DNA from 3 places in the Rhodoferax sp. PAMC 29310 genome. Region 1 is predicted to be linked to each of the others. Evidence: predicted binding sites of a transcription regulator. Region 1 holds the regulator's gene; each other region holds the start of a gene.
What was found. The regulator FNR, encoded in region 1, switches genes on or off when oxygen is low (the NO sensors DNR and NnrR bind a similar motif). The targets are predictions, from matches to a motif close to TTGATNNNNATCAA.
Positions count from the first base shown of each region.

Region 1 (3,279 bases):
TGGTCGGCGCGTCTGGCACGGCGCCGTTCAGGGCGGCCCACGCCGCCCGCGTCAGAATGAACAGTCCAAAGGCGATCATGCTGAGCGCCTTCACCATTGCGGCGCGGGCGCGCCAAACCAAGGCCGCCGACAAGACTGCAAGAGACACGGCGTAGTTGGCAGCGTCGCCGGCGAAGTCAATCGCATCAGCAAATAGCGACAGCGAACCCGAGGTGTAACCCGCCAAGATCTCCACCAAAAACATGAAGGCGTTGATGATCAAGGCAATCCACAGGATTCGCCGGTACCGATCCATGTTTTCGAAGGACGATGCGGTGGGTGTTTCGTGTTCGCAGCAGTGAGCAGACATGGTTCTCCTTAAATTGACTCTATTGGGAACCCTTTAGTCACTCCAGTGTCAAGTGACATTGTTGCTGCGATGGACGACCCAATTTCCAAGGCTTGACAAGGAAGAGGTTGCCGTAACCAACCGTATAGTTTTTGTCAAACCTTGTTGCGAGTGGTGCGTCGTCGCTGAACAATGTTCAAGCCGGTAGATGGGCAATACGCTCTTGAAGCGAGGCATTTCTGAGGTTAGTTCAGCCAATGGTTCTTTTCAACTCATAAAGATACCAATTAGTAATAATTTAAACCATAAAGAAATTATGGATACTTATTGGTTGTATTATTCGGCCACGTCACATCTTTGACGCGTCATACCTGACATTCATTTTTAGGAGAGCTCCATGAAAAAAACCATTCTTGCAACCGCGTTGGCTTTTGGCGTCGCTTTTTCTGTTCAAGCGAAGGACATTGTTGACACCGCTGTTTCTGCTGGGACTTTCAAAACCCTGGCCACGGCGTTGACCGCTGCCGGTTTGATTGACACGTTGAAAGGCCCAGGCCCGTTCACCGTGTTTGCCCCGACTGATGCGGCCTTCGCCAAAATTCCGAAAGCTGATCTTGATGCGCTGTTGAAAGACAAAGCCAAGCTGACTTCGGTATTGACCTACCACGTGGTGCCCGGCAAAGTGATGGCTGCCGATGTCAAAGCCGGCAAAGTCAAAACTGTTCAGGGTTCTGAGATCACTGTCAAAACTATGGGAGGTGTCATGGTGGATGGCGCCAAGGTCACTGCGACAGACATCGTGGCTGACAATGGCGTGATCCACGTGATTGACAGCGTGATCATGCCCAAGTAACTGCGGGCTCAAAGTTGGGCTCCCTGCGAACTACAGACCGCGGGGCGCCCACAAAAAAAGCCGGATGATCCGGCTTTCTTTAATGGGTCTGTGTGATCAATTGCAGGCTTTGGGGTTGACGATGTCTTTCAACATCTCGGCATCCACAATACGAATGTGGCGCTGTTTGACTTCCACAATGCCGTCTTCCACAAACTTCGAAAACGTGCGGCTCACGGTTTCCAGTTTCAAGCCCAGGTAACTTCCAATTTCCTCGCGCGTCATGCGCAGGACCAATTCGGTTTTTGAAAACCCACGGGCGTTTAATCGTTGAACCAGATTCAGCAAAAACGCGGCCAGTCTCTCTTCTGCGCGCATGCTGCCCAGCAGCAACATCACGCCGTGCTCACGCACAATTTCGCGGCTCATGATTTTGTGCACATGGCGCTGTAATGAAATCACTTCCCGCGAGATTTCTTCAACGCGATTAAAAGGCATGACGCATACCTCGGCATCTTCCAAGGCAACAGCGTCACAAGTGTGTTGGTCATTCACGATGCCATCCAGCCCAATGATTTCTCCAGCCATCTGAAACCCGGTCACTTGGTCCTTGCCATCTTCAGAGACGACGCTGGTTTTGAAAAAACCAGTGCGAATGGCGTACAGACTGGTGAACCTCTCACCGGTTCGAAACAGCGTTGTACCTCGCTTGACTTTGCGTCGCGCCGCCACCACTTCGTCGACACGGTCCAATTCGTCCGGCGTCAATCCAAGTGGCATACACAGCTCCTTCAGATTGCAACTGGAGCATGCGACTTTTAAGGTGATGGGGTTCATGCAGACCATTCTGGCACCAATTGACGTCTGACCCCGCACTTCCTGATGTAGGTCAAATCAATTGGCAGGTCCTATTTCATTCGAGGTTGATCTGAGTCAAGGTTTTGATGTGGGGTTGAAGGCATATTTCCAGCCTTGCCAAGGATTGCCTATGAATGCCGATGCGGCCCCCCCTGATTTAAATGACGTGCTCAATCGGTTGAATGCTTCTGGTCCCCGCTACACCTCCTTTCCTACCGCTGATCGATTTGTCGAGGCCTTTGCCGAGCTTGAGTACAAGCAGGCGCTGGCCCAACGCCGCTCTGGGCCGACGGTGGCCGCACGGCCGATGTCCCTTTATGTGCATATTCCGTTTTGTGAAACGCTGTGCTACTTCTGCTCCTGCAACAAAGTCGTTACAAGTGAGCATGGACATGCGGACACGTATTTGAACTACTTGAGTCGCGAGGTAGAGCTTCACACGGCCGAGTTGGGCGCGGGGCAGTCGGTGAGTCAACTGTATGTGGGAGGCGGCACACCTACCTTTTTGACCGATGCCCAGCTGGGCGATTTGATGAGCATGTTGCGGCGAAATTTCAAAATGCTTCCGGCCGGTGAGTACGTCATCGAAATCGATCCGCGCACCCTGGATTCCGATCGACTGGACGCACTGATGCTGCTGGGTTTTAAACGCTTGAGTATTGGCGTTCAGGATATTGACCCGGCAGTTCAAATGGCGATACACCGGATTCAACCTGTTGAGCAAGTGGTCTAACTGTTTCAGGATGCCCGCCAGCGCGGTTTTGATTCGATCAACGTGGACCTGATTTATGGCCTGCCCCAACAAAGTTCGGAATCGTTCGAGCGTACGCTGTCACAAGTCATCGAGTGGCGGCCCGACCGCATCGCACTCTATGCCTACGCCCACCGGCCGGCGCACTTCAAACCGCAGCGCCATATCAGCACCGCTGCGCTTCCTAGCGACGCGGCCAATCTGGTCATGCATTCCAACTCAATTGCGGCGTTGCGAGCTGCTGGTTATGTGTTCATTGGCCTGGCTCATTTCGCCTTGCCCACCGATGTGTTGGCCATTGCCAAACGACAGGGTCGTCTGCATCGCAATTTTCAGGGCTTCAGCACCCAGCCTGACTGCGATTTGATCGAGTTGGGTGTATCTGTCATTGGGCGAGTTGGTCCCAGTTACAGCCAAAACGCGAAAACCATGGAGTCATATTCTGACCGCCTGGATCAGGATCTTTTTCCGGTTGTTAGTGGTGTCGCCCTGAGCCGTGATGACCTGATT
Region 1 covers NZ_CP072852.1:1,390,755-1,394,033, reverse strand. The annotation lists gene J8G15_RS06340 (cation diffusion facilitator family transporter) at 1-349, opposite strand, end outside; gene J8G15_RS06335 (fasciclin domain-containing protein) at 726-1,181, shown strand; gene fnr (fumarate/nitrate reduction transcriptional regulator Fnr) at 1,278-1,997, opposite strand; partial or broken gene hemN (oxygen-independent coproporphyrinogen III oxidase) at 2,149-3,279, shown strand, end outside.

Region 2 (3,279 bases), 1.4 Mb from region 1:
TGACCCTGCAGTTCAGCCGCACTGACGAGTCCGATGCCGATCTGGTCGGCATGGAGCTGGCCGCCCGGGCCGGCTTTGATCCCCGGGCCGGTGTGACCTTGTGGCAAAAGATGGCGGCAGCCAATAGCGGCGCGCCCCCGGAGTGGCTGTCCACGCACCCGTCAGGAAATACCCGAACTGACGACATCGTGAGCAACTTGCCCCAAGTGATGCCTTTGTACGAGCGGGCGCGCGGCAAGTAGTTTGCCGCCATCGGCCATCCTGCCAACGAGGTCGGAGGGGCTCCGCGACTGCGACTTGATCTTGCTCTTTATTTTGTAGCTGTCTGCGCTTGATTCACCTGGGTAGCAGGCCCAAAAGGCATATAAGGCATATGTTTTTTGAGGCTGAGGGTACACGGCCGCCTTGTTTCTCCTCCCTCTGGGGCTCTAGAAGGTCGGATGGGCCTGAGCAGCAAAGGTGCTACTTAATCAATAGCTGTTCTCGCATGGTTTAACTGGGCTGCAGCCATATACGCCACATGAACTTTGAAGGCGGAAGCAGCCGGTGTGCGTCCCCTTTTTTGCCGGCAACCTCCGTAAGGACAAAGTGGGGCGGTCTGCGGGAGGTGGTGGCTATGGCTACCATAGGCGGCCTATGAATGAACAACTTCAAAAAACAATGGAACTCCTGACAGGCACCCTGTTGGGCTATGGCATGAATGTGGTGGGCGCGATCATCACGCTGATCGTGGGCTATCTAATTGCGGGTTGGTTAAGCCGCCTGGTGGGCCGCGCGGTGCGCAAGTCCGACAAGATTGACCCGGTGTTTCACGGATTTCCGGGAAAATTGGTACGGGTGGGCGTGCTGGTGTTCACGTTGATTGCGGTGTTGAACCGTTTCGGCGTGGAGACGACCAGCTTGATTGCCTTGCTGGGCGCCGCAGGACTGGCCATTGGCCTGGCCTTGCAGGGCACGTTGAGCAATGTGGCCGCCGGGGTGATGTTGCTGTTTTTCCGCCCCTTCAACGTGGGCGATGCGGTTCGGATCAATGGCGAGGTGTATGTCATTGATGCCCTTGGGTTTTTCATCTGCAAGGGACATTTGCCGGACGGGCCGGCGGTGTTTTTGCCGAATTCACAAATATGGGGCCATACCATCGTCAACCTGTCGGTGACCGACAAAGACATTCGCCGCCTCGACGAGGTGTATGGCATTGCCTATGGCGACGACATCAACACCGCCTTGGCCATCCTGAACCAGATCGCCCTGGACGAGCCGCGCGTGCTGCGCGACCCGGAACCACTGATCAAAGTGGAAAGCCTGGGCGACAACTCGGTGAACATCATGTTTCGCGTCTGGACCGCGCGCACGGACTGGTGGGCCACCAAATTGGACTTGGTGCAGCGTTGCAAAGAAGGGCTTGAGCAAGGCGGCTGCTCCATTCCTTACCCACAGCGTGACGTGCACCTGCATCAAGTGGTCGCCAAAGCCGTTCCTTGAACGTGATACGGCGCTGGCCCGGTTCGGTGTGAGTGCTTGATATTCGTCAATACTGGTGATGCTCCCCTTGGTCAAAATGAATTTGACCAAGGGGAGGGTTTGCATGATCGGTATCAGTAGCGTCGGGGCCGAAGCCCGGCTCCATCAAAACAGTGTTGAACGACTGAAGCCCGCAACCCAGCGGGCTTTTGTGTCTCAGTTTATCTTTTGCTTTCGAATTCTGCTGCCGGTCTTTACTGGGGCAGCGCCCTGTCTGGGTGCGACGCCCGTGAACCCCTTGTGACAGATTCCATGAATCAGAACGACGATGCCGGCTTGAGCGCGCCTGAAGCGGCACAGCGACTTCGACAGGACGGACCGAACGCTTTGCCCTCGGCGCAGCGCCGAAAGTGGCGCCACATCGCGCGCGAAACGCTGCAAGAGCCCATGTTCATGTTGTTGCTGGCCGCCGGCACCCTGTATTTGTTGTTGGGAGATTTGCACGAGGGGCTGGTGTTGTTTGGTCTCGTGCTGGTGGTGCTGGCCATGACTCTGTATCAAGAGGGCAAGACGGAGCGGGCGCTGGACGCATTACGGGATCTCAGCAGCCCCCGTGCGATGGTGCTGCGAGACGGCCAGCCGGTTCGAATTGCCGGCCATGAAGTCGTGTGTGGCGACGTGTTGTTGCTGGCCGAGGGCGACCGGATTGCCGCCGACGCGGTGCTGATCGATGGCAGCGAGGTGCGAGTCGATGAATCTCTTCTGACCGGGGAAGCGGTGCCCGTGGACAAGGACGCCCGTGCCGATGCCGCCCTGTTTTCTGGCACGCTGCTGGTAAGAGGGCATGGCCGCGCCCGCGTGACGGCGACTGGCGAGCGCAGTGAGATTGGCCGTATCGGCCACGTGCTGGGCACCCTGGGCAATGAGCCCTCGCCCCTGAAGCAGCAAACCGCTCATTTGCTCAAGGTGCTGGCACTGCTGGCACTGGCCGCCAGCGTGCTGCTGGTGCTGGCGCATGGCTGGATACGGGGCGACTGGATGGCGGCCCTGCTCGCTGGTATTGCGCTGGCCATGGCCATGTTGCCGCAGGAGTTCACGGTGGTTTTGACGGTGCTGCCGGCTTTGGGCGCCTGGCGCCTGGCGAAGAAAAATGTCTTGACCCGGCGCATTGCCGCCATCGAGACGCTGGGGGCGACCTCGGTTTTGTGCGTGGACAAAACCGGCACCTTGACCGAGAACCGAATGACCGTCGTTGAGCTGTATGCCCAGGACGGTGCGGCGGCGCCAGCCGAGTCCCTGGTTGTGGACTATGCCCATTCGAGCGAGCTGCCTGAGGCGTTTCACACCCTGGTGGAGTACAGCATTCTGGCCAGCGTGGCGGACCCGTTTGATCCGATGGAAAAAGCGTTTCATCGGCTGGGCCAGCACTTTCTGAAAGACACGGAACACCTGCACCATGACTGGACCCTGATGCAGGAGTATGGGCTCACGCCCGAGCTTCGCGCCATGTCTCATGTGTGGCGGGCAACGACCGGTGAGGCGCATGTGGTGGCGGCCAAGGGCTCACCCGAGGCCATTGTGGATTTGTGTCATTTGGGAAGAGACGCGCAGGCGCGCATTGCCCGTGCCGTGGAGTCCATGGCGGCCAAAGGTTTGCGGGTGCTCGGGGTGGCTCAGGCACGTTTTGTGGGTGAGCATTGGCCAGCCGTTGAACATGACTTTGATTTCGAGTTCATTGGTCTGCTGGGTCTGGCCGACCCCTTGCGGCCCGAGATCGCTGCGGCCGTGGCGCAATGCCACACTGCCGGCATTCGTGTG
Region 2 covers NZ_CP072852.1:2,795,715-2,798,993, reverse strand. The annotation lists gene J8G15_RS12950 (M48 family metallopeptidase) at 1-242, shown strand, start outside; gene J8G15_RS12945 (mechanosensitive ion channel family protein) at 661-1,482, shown strand; gene J8G15_RS12940 (cation-translocating P-type ATPase) at 1,774-3,279, shown strand, end outside.
Region 2: J8G15_RS12940 (cation-translocating P-type ATPase) is a predicted target of FNR. The motif match lies at 1,519-1,532, and genes of this name have one in related genera.

Region 3 (3,279 bases), 2.1 Mb from region 1:
GGCCGATCTGGCCGGCGTGATCGGCCATGAGATCGGCCACGTCACCGCCCGCCATGGTGCACAGCGCGCGACGCGCCAGCAAGACGCAGGTTTGGGCGTGTTGGCGGCCACCCTGCTGGGCGCGGTGCTGGAAAGCCAGGGCATGTCTGGCGCGGGTCAAATGGCCAGTAACGTGTCGCAATCGGTGGCCTCGGGCTACGTCGCATCCTATGGGCGCGAGCAAGAGTTGCAATCCGATCAACTGGGTGCTGAATACCTGGCGCGCAGCAATTACGACCCGCAGAATATGGTCAACGTGATTACAGTGCTCAAAAATCAGGAGCGTTTTGCAGCGGACCAGGCCCGGGCCGAAGGTCGCCCGGTGGCCGAGGGCCGCAGCTGGCTGGCCTCGCACCCCAGCAATGACGAGCGCCTGCGAAATATCACCCAGTTGGCCGCCCAGTACAAAGGACGTTACAGCAACGAAGGGCGCGCGCGCTACCTGGCTGCCATCAACGGCATGGACTTTGGTGAGACCGCCGAGCAGGGGTTGACGCGTGGGCGCCAGTTCTATCATTCGTCATTGGGCATCGCGCTGACCGCCCCGCAGGGCTGGAAGATTCAAAACGCACCTGACAAGCTGGTGGTGGTCAATGGCGCCGGCGACGCAGCCCTGATTCTGAGAGCGGCACCCGCGCAGGCCGGGCGCAATCATGAAGAGGTGATTCGCAATTTACTCAAACCCACCCAAGGGCGCAGCGACCGGATGGTGATCAATGGCCTGCAAGCGACCCATTTCTCCGGCGCGCGTGCCAATGCACAGGGGCAGTCTCAAGCGATTGAGGCCACGGTCGTGAGCGGCCCGGGCGACAAAACCTACGTACTGAGTTATGCCGCCAAAGACGCCAACACCCTAGCCCAGGCACGGCGCCAGATTGACGAGACGCGAGGTTCTTTCCGGGCGATGACCGGCTCGGACCGGGCTGCCGCGCAGCCGTGGAACCTGAAAACCGCGCCCTATCCTCGGGGTGGTTTTGCCGAGTTGGCGCGCCGGTCACCGCTGGAGCGGGCGGAGCAGCAGTTGCGCCTGATCAACGGTGTTTACGGCGGTGGCGAGCCCCAAGCAGGGCAGTTGATCAAAATCGTACAGTAGATCTTAGATCGCAGGTGCTATTGAATAGATAGCTGTCTGCGCATGTAATACCGAGGGTAGGTCGATATTTCGCTTGAAATAAGAACTCCCTATCGCTTGATCTACTTGTCGTTCTTTGTGATCCCCAGCGACTTGGCCGCTGGGTACACCGTGGACTCCTCCAGCGCGATGTGGTTCTGAACCAGTGCCACAAAGATGGCCACCTGACTCACCAGCTCAGCCGGTTCAAACCAGCTGTTGCCTGAGGCAACAGCGCGCAACTTGGGCGAGAGTTCAATCCAGTTCTCCTCAATCCAGCCGTGATCCTGCTGCAGGGTTGTGACCGTCGCCTTCAGTTCGTCGTTGTCGCCAGCCAAAATCGGCGGGAATACCATCTTCTCTTCCTGCGCGTGGTGCGCGCGCGAGGTACCGGAGAAAAAGGTTTCAATCTGGTCGGCTTGTTGTTGGGCCTCGGCGTCGATGCCCTCAGCCTCAATTCGCGTAGCCAGCGCCGACAGCGCTTTGAGTTGCTCCAGCATCTGCTGATGGCAGGTATCCAGCGCAGAGAAACTTACGGGTTTGGGGTAGTTCGACATAGTGCCCTCCTGAAAAAGTTAGGTTTCATTGTCTTCAGCGAGCGGCGCTTTGCATTGATCGAAGTCAAGTCGACGGGCATTCCGCGGGGGAAACACATACGCCATAGATACTCACTGACAAGCCCTGTCAGGGTTTTTACAATGGGGCATCAACGAAAGCCCCCATGACCGAACTACACATCTCCACCCAATTCGATTCCGGCGCCATTGAGGTGCTCAGCCTGGCGGACCCCGGCGACATTCGCCTCAACATTCGCCCCGACAACGCCAGCGAATTTGCCCAGTGGTTTCACTTTTGCCTACATGGCGCCGCAGGCTTGCCGGTGCGTCTTCGTTTCATGAACGCCGGGCAATGCGCCTACCCCAAAGGCTGGGAAGGCTACCGCATGGCGGTCAGCTATGACCGTCAACACTGGTTTCGGGTCGACGCCCAGTTTGATGGCACGGAGATGACGGTGAATTTCACCCCGGCTTCGCAAAGCGTCTACTTTGCCTACTTTGAGCCGTATTCCTATGAGCGCCACCTGGATTTGATCGGGCTGGCCAGTGTGTCGGCACACGTCACCGTGGAGCGGCTTGGCAGCACCCTCGACGGGCGCGACATGACCTTGCTGCACATCACCGACGTCACCAGCGCCATCCCACTGGCGCAGAAGAAGAAGGTGTGGTTGATTGCCCGTCAGCACCCCGGCGAGAGCATGGCCGAATGGTTTGCCGAAGGTTTTCTGGAGCGCCTGTTGGATTGTGACGACGCCGTAGCCCGTGTCCTGCTTGAAAAGTGCGTGTTCTATGTCGTGCCGAATATGAACCCGGACGGCGCGGTGCGCGGCAACCTGCGCACCAACGCGGCGGGCGCCAACCTGAACCGTGAGTGGGCCGAGCCCACCCTGGGCCGCTCCCCCGAGGTGTTCTTGGTTCGCCAGAAAATGCAGGCCCTGGGCGTGGACTTGAATCTGGATGTGCATGGTGACGAAGGCCTGCCCTACAACTTCTGTGTCGGCACCGAAGGCACGCCGGGCTACTCAGCGCGCACAAAGGCGCTAGAAGAAACTTTCAAAACCAGCTGGACCAGCACCTGCCCTGATTTTCAAACCGAACAAGGTTACGGCAAGACCGAGCTAGGCAAGGCCAATATGACGCTGGCCACCAGCTGGATTGGCCAAACGTTTGACTGCCTGGCCTTCACGGTGGAGATGCCCTTCAAAGACAACGCTGACTTGCCCGACACCCAGATCGGCTGGAACGGCGAGCGCTCCAAGCGCCTGGGCGCCAGCGTGCTGCTGCCCGTTTTGGCGGTGGTGGACAAGCTGCGCTAAGGATTTCTTCAGGGGAGGCAGCCGCCGCTGTCTCCTGCCGATTTATCCCGCGTAGTAACTGGCTACGTAGTCCTCAAAGTCTTCCTGTGGCTGCGCTTCGACGCGGGCGTGTTCGGCCAGAGATTCCTGTACGCTGGCATCAAACTGCGCCAGCTTCTCGGCACTCAAGGGTTGCGCCAGCAAGCTGTCGTGGTGTTGCTGGGACTGTTTCATGGCGTATTTGAAATAGCCTTTGTGCTCCATGGCCGCTGCGAGT
Region 3 covers NZ_CP072852.1:3,922,720-3,925,998, forward strand. The annotation lists gene J8G15_RS18235 (M48 family metalloprotease) at 1-1,132, shown strand, start outside; gene J8G15_RS18240 (hemerythrin domain-containing protein) at 1,234-1,707, opposite strand; gene J8G15_RS18245 (M14-type cytosolic carboxypeptidase) at 1,872-3,023, shown strand; gene gshA (glutamate--cysteine ligase) at 3,066-3,279, opposite strand, start outside.
Region 3: J8G15_RS18240 (hemerythrin domain-containing protein) is a predicted target of FNR. The motif match lies at 1,762-1,775, and genes of this name have one in related genera.